Regions from separate parts of the Clostridium sp. TJA020 genome, predicted to be linked through region 1. Evidence: riboswitches for the same ligand, from Rfam matches in the RefSeq annotation. Region 1 holds a riboswitch; the other holds the start of a gene.
What was found. A riboswitch is a leader RNA that binds a small molecule or an ion and turns the genes downstream of it on or off. The one in region 1 is predicted to bind thiamine pyrophosphate.

Region 1 (5,203 bases):
TAAAAATAAAAAATGAAGAAAGAAAAGCTTTAAAGAGATTTTATGAATTAGGTAAAAAAGACCCAGTTCCATTACTTGGACAAGATATATTTAAAGTATTAAATGGAACTACTTTTAGTTTTGAAAGAGAAAAAATACCAGCACAAATGGATGAATTAATAGAAAAAATTAATTCTGAATATGAAAAAGAGAAGAAGTATGATAAAAAGCCACGTATTTTAATTACAGGATGTCCAATTGGAGGAGCTACTGAAAAAGTAATTAAAGCTATTGAAGATAATGGAGGATATGTTGTTGCACTTGAAAATTGTAGTGGAGCAAAAGCAGTTGAAGATTTAGTAGATGAAGAAAATCCAGATGTTTATGATGCATTAGCTCGTAAATATTTATCTATTGGATGTTCATGTATGACTCCTAATCCAAATAGAATTAAGCTTTTAGATAAAATGATAGATGAATATAAAGTTGATGCTGTTGTTGATGTAATATTAACAGCTTGTCATACATACAATGTTGAAACTCTATCAATTAAGAGATTTGTAAATGATGAAAAGAAAAAGCCTTATATGAGTGTGGAAACTGATTTCTCATCATCAGATATTGGACAATTAAATACTAGAATGGCTGCATTTATTGAAATGCTTTAGGAGTTTTATGGAAAGATATACTTTAGGAATAGATTCAGGCTCCACAACAACAAAGGGAGTTTTATTTGATGGAAATGAAATAGTTGAAACTTTAATAATAAAAACTGCAGCTAAGCCAAAAGAAAGTATTTATAAAGTATTTAATAAGCTTTATAGTGACAAAGTTAAATATGTAGTTACAACTGGATATGGAAGAAAGCTTTTAAAAGAAGCAAATAAACAAGTTACTGAAATAACTTGTCATGCAAGGGGAGCTGCTTTTTTAAATCCTAACATAAGAGCTGTAATAGATATTGGTGGACAAGATTCAAAGGCTATTTTACTTGATAAATCATTAAATGTTGTAGATTTTTTAATGAATGATAAATGTGCAGCTGGAACAGGAAGATTTATAGATGTTATGATGAGAATACTAGAAGAAGATATTAATAATATTGATGAATTTATAACGAATAAGACACCTGTAAATATATCAAGTATGTGCACTGTATTTGCAGAAAGTGAAATAATAAGTCTTCTAGCAAATGATGTTGATAGAGGAGATATTGCTCTTGGAGTTGTTCATTCAATTAGTAAAAGAACAGCTAATTTTGCAAATAGATTAAATTTAGAAGGTGATATATTTTTTAGCGGTGGACTTGCTAACTCAAAAATATTTAAAGATACAATAGAAAGTTACTTAAATAAAAATGTATACACTCATAAATTAAGTCAATTTGTAGGTGCAATTGGAGCTGCTGTAATTGGATGGCAAAAAATAAACTAATAAAAATGTTGAATAAAATTTTATATAGTGCTAAAATTAACCTGTAAAAATTAAATAATTTAAGACACAGGGGGGCTGGGATTTGGCCAGCTGAGATTGAAAACCTTAAAATTTTCTGACCCTATGAACCTGAGATGGATAATACCAGCGTAGGAAGATGTTTGAATATATTTTAAGTATTTTTGTATATTGAGGTACAAGCGTTTTCTGCTTGTACCTTTTTTATTTTAAATATATTTAAAAAATCTTCTATAAAATTAGTAGAAGGATAGGTGTTAAATGTGAAAAATGTTTTAACTATTGCAGGATCAGATAGCTGTGGAGGAGCAGGAATACAAGCTGATTTAAAAACCTTTAGTGCAAATGGAGTTTATGGAATGAGCGTAATAACTGCTATAACTGCTCAAAATACTATGGGAGTATTTAAAGTACAAGATATTGATGAAGAAATTATTGGAGCTCAAATCGATGCAATTTTTGAGGATATTAATGTTGATGCGGTAAAAATTGGTATGGTATCGAAAATTTCTACAATTAACATAATAAGTGAGAAATTAAAAAAATATAAACCTAAAAATTTAGTTTTAGACCCAGTAATGATATCAAAGAGTGGTTATTCTTTATTAAAGCCAGAATCAAAAAGTGCATTAATTAAAGAGCTTATTCCTCTAGCTTATGTAATTACTCCAAATGTACCAGAAGCTTTAGAAATAATAAGTGAAGTAAATTCAGAAAAGGTAGAAATAGAAACAGTTGAAGATATGGAGCTTGCTGCTAAAGAAATTTATAAACTTGGTTGTAAAAATGTATTTTTAAAGGGTGGACATATGGAAGGAGATAAAGCTGTTGATATTTTATATGATGGAGAAAACATATATAAGTTTTATGCAGAAAAAATAAATACAAAAAACACTCATGGAACAGGCTGTACTATATCATCTGCAATAGCCTCAAATTTAGCTTTAGGCTTTAGTATTGAAGAAGCTATTAAAAGGTCAAAGGATTATATAACAATAGCTATTATTCATTCCCTAGATATAGGACATGGTGTTGGACCAACAAATCATTTTTATGAATTATATAAAAAGGCAGGGTTAATAAATGAATAACAAGAAATTTGGATTTTTTACATTATCTTTTTTATGGTTTGGAGCAGCTATTTCAATAGCTGAAATATTAACAGGAGGTTTACTTGCCCCTCTTGGATTTACAAAAGGATTAGAAGTGATAATTGTTGGACATTTAATTGGAACTATAATATTAGTTCTTGGTGGGTTTATAGGATTTAAAGAAGGTGTACCTGCTATAACATCAACAAGAATATCCTTTGGAAAATATGGAACTTATTTATTTTCTATATTAAATGTACTTCAGCTTATTGGATGGACAGCCGTTATGATAAGAGCCGCTGCTACATCAGTTCAATTAATAACAAAAAGTATTTGGGGATTTGATAATTTATTTATTTGTATTATTTTAATTTCTATTTTAACTGGTATATGGATATGGTTTGGTAGAGATGGTATGAAAAATTTAAATGTTATAGCTGTAAGTTTATTATTTATTTTAACTTTAGTGCTTGGTTTTATAATATTTAAAGATGGAGCAGTATTTTCAAAAACTTTTGATGGTGAAATATCTATAGGACAAGCTTTGGAATTAAATATAGTTATGCCTCTTTCATGGCTTCCTCTTATTGCAGATTATACAAGATTTGCAAAGAACGGAAAAAGTGCTGTATATGGAAGTTTTATAGGTTATTTTTTAGGCAGTTCATGGATGTTTATAATAGGTCTTGGAGCTTCAATAGTTTCAAATAGCTCAGACCCATCTTACATAATGCTAGTTTCTAATTTAGGAATTATAGCACTTAGCATTATAGTGTTATCAACGGTAACAACTACATTTTTAGATATATATTCAGCAGGTATATCATTTTTAAATATAATGCCAAAACTAAATGAAAGAAAAATTGGACTTATTATGACTATTATAGGAACTATAGTAGCACTATTAGTTCAAATGGAAAACTATGAAGGTTTCTTGTATGCAATAGGTTCAGTTTTTGCACCTTTATTTGCAATTTTAATTTCTGATTATTTTTTACTTAAGAGGAGACTTGAAAAAAATGTTCTTATAAATATTAAATCAATTATTGTATGGATAATTGGAATAATTATTTATTACATATTTATAAAATTAGATTTTATTATTGGATCAACTTTACCAGCTATGATTATAACAGCATTTATAAATATTATATTTTCAGGGAGGGTATTTAAATGGAGAATTTTAGAGAAATAAATGGAGTATTAAAAAATTTAAGAGAGGGTAGTCCTCTTGTTCATCATATAACAAATTATGTTACAGTAAATGATTGTGCAAATGTAACTTTAGCAATAGGTGCATCTCCTGTTATGGCTGATGATATTAATGAAGTATATGATATGGTATCAATAGCATCTTCATTAGTAATTAATATAGGAACATTAAATAGCAGAACTATAGAATCTATGTTAATTGCTTGTAAGAGAGCAAATGAATTAAATATTCCTATAGTATTAGACCCAGTTGGAGCTGGAGCTACACCTTATAGAACAGGGTTTGCAAAGAAATTATTAAAAGAAGTTAAGTTTTCTGTTATAAGAGGGAATTTATCAGAAATAAAAACTTTATATGGAATTAATTCAAAAACTAAAGGAGTTGATTCTGTAGAAGAAATTTCAGATAAAACAAGTGATTTTAAAATAACAAAAGATATAGTTAAAAGTTTTTCAAAAGAAATAGGTTCTGTTGTTGCAGTAACTGGAGCTATTGATGTTATTTCTGATGGAAATAAAGTATATACAATAAAAAATGGAAATAAAGCTATGTCAAAAATTACAGGAACAGGTTGTATGTGTACATCATTAATTGGTTCATATTTAGGAGTTACAAAAAATAATTTAATTGGAACAATACTTGGAATTTTAACTATGGGAATTGCAGGAGATATAGCATTTAAAAACCTTAAAGATTTAGAAGGTTCAGGTAGCCTTAAAGTTAAAATAATTGATGCAATATATAATATGAATGAAGAAATGATAAAGGAAATGGGGATTTTAAATGAAGAGTAATATAGATTATAAGCTTTATCTTGTAACAGATAGAAATATACTTAAAAACACAAATATATGTAAAGCTGTTGAAGAAGCAATAAAAGGTGGAGTTACAGTTGTACAAATTAGAGAAAAAAATATAAAAACATTAGAATTTTATGATATAGCAAAAAAAATTAAAAAAGTTACAGATAAATATAATATACCATTAATAATAAATGATAGAATTGATATAGCATTAGCTATAAATAGTCATGGAGTTCATCTAGGGCAAGATGATATGCCATGTAGTGTTGCAAGAAAAACTTTAGGCAGTGATAAAATAATTGGTATTTCAGCAAGTACATTAGAAGAAGCTTTAAAGGCAGAAAAAGATGGAGCAGACTATATTGGAGTTGGAGCTATATTTAAAACAAATACGAAAAAAGATGCAGATGATGTTTCAATAGAACAATTAAAAGAAATAAAAAATAAAGTTTCTATACCAGTAGTTGCAATTGGAGGAATAAAAAGTGATAATTTAACTTTATTAAAAGGAACTAATATTGATGGAGTTGCTGTTATTTCAGATATATTAGGAAAGGATGACATTTATAATTCAGCAAAAAATTTATTTAATAAATTATAATATAAAAGAAGGAAAGGTTTAAGTCTTTCCTTCTTTTTATAAAAATATATTTTAAAATGATTAT
Region 2 (5,203 bases), on a different contig from region 1:
AACACTTCAGCTCTTACCCCTTTAAATGTAATATTTAATATATATGGAGAGTGTTTTTCATCATTAGGACTATTTATATAAATATTATCTATTTCTTTTAATTTATTTATCATATACGTCTTTAACTCTAGAACATTCTCATAATTTTCTGATATATTACTACAAGATATTTCACACGCCTTTTTAAGTGCAATTATTCCTGGAATATTATGAGTGCCAGCTCTTAATCCACTTTCTTGGCTTCCTCCATGTATTAAAGAATTTGGTCTTATTCCTTTTTTTAAATATAAAAAGCCAGTTCCCTTAGGACCATGAAATTTATGTCCTGTTGTAGTTAGGATATCTATATTCATTTTCTTAACATCTATAAAAAATTTTCCATAAGCTTGAACTGCATCAACATGAAATTTCGCTCTACTACTCTTTTCTTTTATAAGTTTTCCTATTTTTTGTATATCTTGAATAGAACCAATTTCATTATTTACAAACATTATAGATATAAGTACTGTATCTTTGTTTATTGAATCTTCTAATTGCTTTAAAGAAATCATTCCATCTTTATCAACATCTAAATATGTAACATTAATACCTTTTTTCTCTAAATCCTCATATACTTTAAGAACTGAATGATGTTCAAATTTAGTTGTTATAACATGATTTCCGCTCTTTGGTATACCTTTTATAATTAAATTATTTCCTTCACTTGCACCAGAAGTAAAATAAATTTCGTCTTTATTTGCATTTATAGTACTAGCTATGTATTCTCTACATTCATCTAACTTTTTTTCTGATTTTATTCCTATCTTATGTAAAGATGATGGATTACCATAATATTTTTCCATTGCATCTCCCATAACTTCAATTACTTCCTTATAAGGTTTTGTAGTTGCAGAATTATCTAAATAAATCTCCAAAGTAATACCTCCTTTTTATTAGTATTTACCTTTAAAATAAACTTAATTCCAAATTATATTCTTAGTATTCCTATATGTTTACTATGATTTAACTTTATTGATATAATATCAGCTTTTTCTATTTTTTTAAAGTAATATTTTCATTTTACTTTTTTCAGTAATGTGATATCTTATTTTTAGGAGATGATATCATGAATAATAAAACTAAAATTTCAAATAATAATTCAAAAACTTTAATTTGTCCTATTTGTGGAGATATTATGAATGAAGACTTATATGCTTATGATAATTCAAAGATAGAAAAGATTAATTTTAAATGCCCTACTTGTGGTCATAAAGAAGTAAAAATTATATAATTTTATAAATTAGTTGACAAAGTGTTTATTTAGGAGTATAGTTAACCTACTGAATGATTTAAATAAATATCGCGGGATGGAGCAGTTGGTAGCTCGTCGGGCTCATAACCCGAAGGTCGTAGGTTCAAGTCCTGCTCCCGCAACCAAAAAAAAAGCTAGTTAGATTTCTAACTAGCTTTTAAGTTTAATTAAAATTTTATTTTTAATTGAAGTCTTCTTTAACTTATATTTTCTTTAATTATTTATTCCATAAACTCTGGAAGGTGCTCCATCTCCAGATTTTATTTTTAATGGTGCTATTATTATCTTAAAATTACCATTTATTTTATCTAATCCACAAAGGTTTTCTATTATAAGCTTATTATTTTTCAAAAGATTTTTATGATTTATTAACTTTTCATCATCTTCACAATCAATAGATATACAGTCCACCCCTATGCCTTTTAATGTTCTTATGTTACTAAGAAATCTTGATGCTTCATAAGATAATCTAGGATAATTTAAAAAATATTTTTTATCATTCCAATATTTTTCATATCCTGTATTTAATATTAAATACTCACACTCTTCTATTTCCTCTTTATACTTTAAAATAAACTTTAAGTCTATTATATTTCTTTCTTTGCAATTTATCATATATGCTCTTCCTATAAAGTCTTCTACATTAAAAGAATCTAAGGATTTCCCATCACTAAATACGTGCCTTGGAAAATCCATATGAGTTCCAGTATGTGATGATAAAGATATTTTTAATACATTGTATCCCTCCTTATCTATTGTACTTAATTCTTTTTTAAAATATCCTTCTTCTTCTGAATAAGAAGTCATATTATCTTCTAAATAATGTGTTAAATCATATATTTTCACTTTAATCACCTTTTCATTTTGATATTTTTATTTAATCTTTATAGATGCTTTAACTATATATTTAAAATAATAATTACTATTTTAAATTACTCTATCTATTATTAACTTAATTCACTCCTTTAATATATTCAGGAAAATTTCTTAACTTAGATACATAACCTATTCTATAAATGATGTTCTTGCTAACTCAACATATAAATAAAAAAATTATATTCGTATTTTAAATTACATTTTCTCCAGTCTATATGATAAAAAGTTTATAGCTATTTGTATTTTAATACGATTATTTTAATACGATTATTTAAATCCAACTATATACTATAATTATTTTTATAAGCTTTAATCACCATTAAATTTTACCACTTATTAACTTATATTTCATTTAATGTTTGAAATTTATTGACATTATAAACCTGTAATATTACAATAAGCTTGTCAATAAAATATTATTTTATGTGCTAGGGGTGCCTTTGTGGCTGAGAAATGCTTATATATTAGCATTAACCCTTTAACCTGATCTGGATAATACCGGCGTAGGAAAGCAAAAGACTCAGTTCTTTTACGTCCTTCTAGCACAAATAGGAGGTTTTTTTTATGGAATTTTTAAATGATTGGGGAGAAAGATTTACAAATCTTTATACAAATATCCCAGAAAAATTTAGGACAATTTTAGAAAGTCCTATGTCTATACTAACTATAATCGCTTGTTTGGTTCTATTCTTTGCTTTATTTAAATTTAGAAAAATTAAATTAAATGCAAGAATAATGACCAATATAGCTATCGCCTTAGCACTTTCTACAATTCTTAATGTTTTTAGACTATATAGATTTCCTCAAGGAGGAAGTATAACTTTAGGCTGTATGGTACCAATACTTATAATAGCATTTGCTTATGGTAAAGAAATAGGTTTTTTAACTGGATTTCTGTACGGAATAATTAATTTATTCACTGATCCATATATAATACATCCAATTCAAATGCTTTTTGATTATCCATTACCATCACTAGCTATGGGACTTGCTGGAATAAATTATTTCAGAAAAAATCATAGATTGCTAGGTGTCTTTGTAGCATTTCTTACAAAATTTTTATGTCACTTTATATCAGGAGTCGTGTTCTTTGGTTCATTTGCACCAGCTGAAATGGGTGCGTTATTATATTCAGCAGTAGTAAATCTTCCTTTAGTTGGAGCTGAAATGATAATATGCATGATTATTTTAAAACTTATTCCAACAAGTAGATTATTAAGAACCTTAAACCCCGAGTTTACTGATAATTCAATAAAAGCTGTATAAAAAAATGAGAAGTTATTTTAAAATAACTTCTCATTTTAACTATAATTAAAATTTATTTACACTTATCTAATATCATATCAGCTAAGTTATGAGCTAGATTATCTATTTCTTCTTGATCTTCACCTTCTAGCATAACTCTAACTAATGGTTCTGTTCCTGAAGGTCTTATTAAAACCCGTCCTCTTCCATCCATTAATTTTTCCATTCTTTCTATTTCAGCTATTATTTCAGCATCCTTTAAGTAAATATCTTTTTTATCATTAGGTACTGTTGCATTTACTAAAACTTGAGGAAGCTCTCTCATAATTGAACATAACTCACTTAAAGTTTTATTGCTTCTCTTTAATATTGATGCAACTTGTAATGCAGTAACTAATCCATCTCCTGTTGTATTACATTCTAAGAATATAATATGACCTGATTGCTCTCCACCAATTACGTATCCCTTATCTAGCATTTCTTCTAATACGTATCTATCTCCAACTTTAGTTTTTACAGTTTTTATTCCTAATTCTTTACAAGCAATATCTAGTCCTAAATTACTCATAACTGTAACTACTAAAGTGTCTTCTTTAAGTCTTCCTATTTCTTTTAAATATTTAGCACATAAAGTTAATATAAAATCTCCATTAACTAAATTTCCCTCTTCATCAACAGCTAAACATCTATCTGCATCTCCATCAAATGCGAATCCAACATCACAACCCTTTTTAACCACATATTCCATAAGTTCTTCTGGATGAGTTGATCCACAATTTTCATTTATATTTGTTCCATCTGGATTATCATTTATAACATAAACTTCTGCTCCTAAATCTCTAAAAGCTTGCACAGCTGCTTTATATGCCGCTCCATTTGCACAATCTAATGCTATTTTTAATCCTGAAAGATTTACTGCTGTTGTACTTTTTGCAAACTCAATATAATCTTCTAAAGCTGAAACTTCTACTCTTTCCCTTCCAAGTGCTGTTCCTACTGGACTTGGTACTCCTTCAAAACCTGATTCTATTACTCTTTGTATTTCATCTTCAAGTTCATCAGAAAGCTTGTAACCTTTGTTGTTAAAGAATTTTATACCATTATATTCTACTGGGTTATGTGAAGCTGATATCATAACTCCAGCATCTGCTCCATACTCTCTAGTTAAGTGTGCAACTGCTGGTGTTGGTATAACTCCAAGCACAACTGCTTCTGCTCCAACAGATAATATACCAGCAACTAATGCAGCCTCTAACATATCTCCTGATATTCTAGTATCTTTTGCAACTAATATTTTTGGTTTATGAGCGCCTTCTGTTAATACATAAGCTCCAGCTCTTCCTAAATTATATGCAAGTTCAGCAGTAAGTTCTGTATTTGCTACTCCTCTTACTCCATCAGTTCCAAACATTCTACTCATAAAAATTTACCTCTTTCTGTTCTTTTAAGTTAACTATTTTTAACTTTTCTACTACTATATTATATTTGTTTCATTATTTATTGACAACTTTTTCATTATTAATTCTATCTAAAATAATTTTATATCCGTCACTTCCATAATTTAAACATCTATTTACTCTACTTATAGTAGCAGTACTAGCTCCTGTTTCTTCTGCAATTTCTGTATAAGTTTTCTTTTCTTTCAATAACTTAGCTACCCATATTCTTTGAGATAAGCTTTTTAATTCAGTAATTGTTGCTATATCTTCAAAAAACTTATAACATTCATCCTTATTTTCTAATTTTAATATACATTCAAAAAGTAACTCTATATCCTCACCTTTTATCTTT

Region 2: it holds a riboswitch for thiamine pyrophosphate, as region 1 does, so the genes downstream of both, thiT (energy-coupled thiamine transporter ThiT) here and thiD (bifunctional hydroxymethylpyrimidine kinase/phosphomethylpyrimidine kinase) in region 1, are expected to answer to the same signal.

Annotation. Positions count from the first base shown of each region.
Region 1 is NZ_JBZEFC010000001.1:43,768-48,970, forward strand. Features, by position in the region: gene AC4FQ1_RS00205 (double-cubane-cluster-containing anaerobic reductase) at 1-647, shown strand, start outside; gene AC4FQ1_RS00210 (acyl-CoA dehydratase activase) at 655-1,413, shown strand; TPP riboswitch at 1,472-1,587, shown strand; gene thiD (bifunctional hydroxymethylpyrimidine kinase/phosphomethylpyrimidine kinase) at 1,695-2,522, shown strand; gene cytX (putative hydroxymethylpyrimidine transporter CytX) at 2,515-3,717, shown strand; gene thiM (hydroxyethylthiazole kinase) at 3,696-4,529, shown strand; gene thiE (thiamine phosphate synthase) at 4,519-5,139, shown strand.
Region 2 is NZ_JBZEFC010000006.1:87,824-93,026, forward strand. Features, by position in the region: gene AC4FQ1_RS10110 (cysteine desulfurase family protein) at 1-914, opposite strand, end outside; gene AC4FQ1_RS10115 (hypothetical protein) at 1,106-1,270, shown strand; tRNA gene AC4FQ1_RS10120 (tRNA-Met) at 1,341-1,416, shown strand; gene AC4FQ1_RS10125 (cyclase family protein) at 1,505-2,137, opposite strand; TPP riboswitch at 2,588-2,694, shown strand; gene thiT (energy-coupled thiamine transporter ThiT) at 2,732-3,433, shown strand; gene glmM (phosphoglucosamine mutase) at 3,486-4,832, opposite strand; gene AC4FQ1_RS10140 (YerC/YecD family TrpR-related protein) at 4,906-5,203, opposite strand, start outside.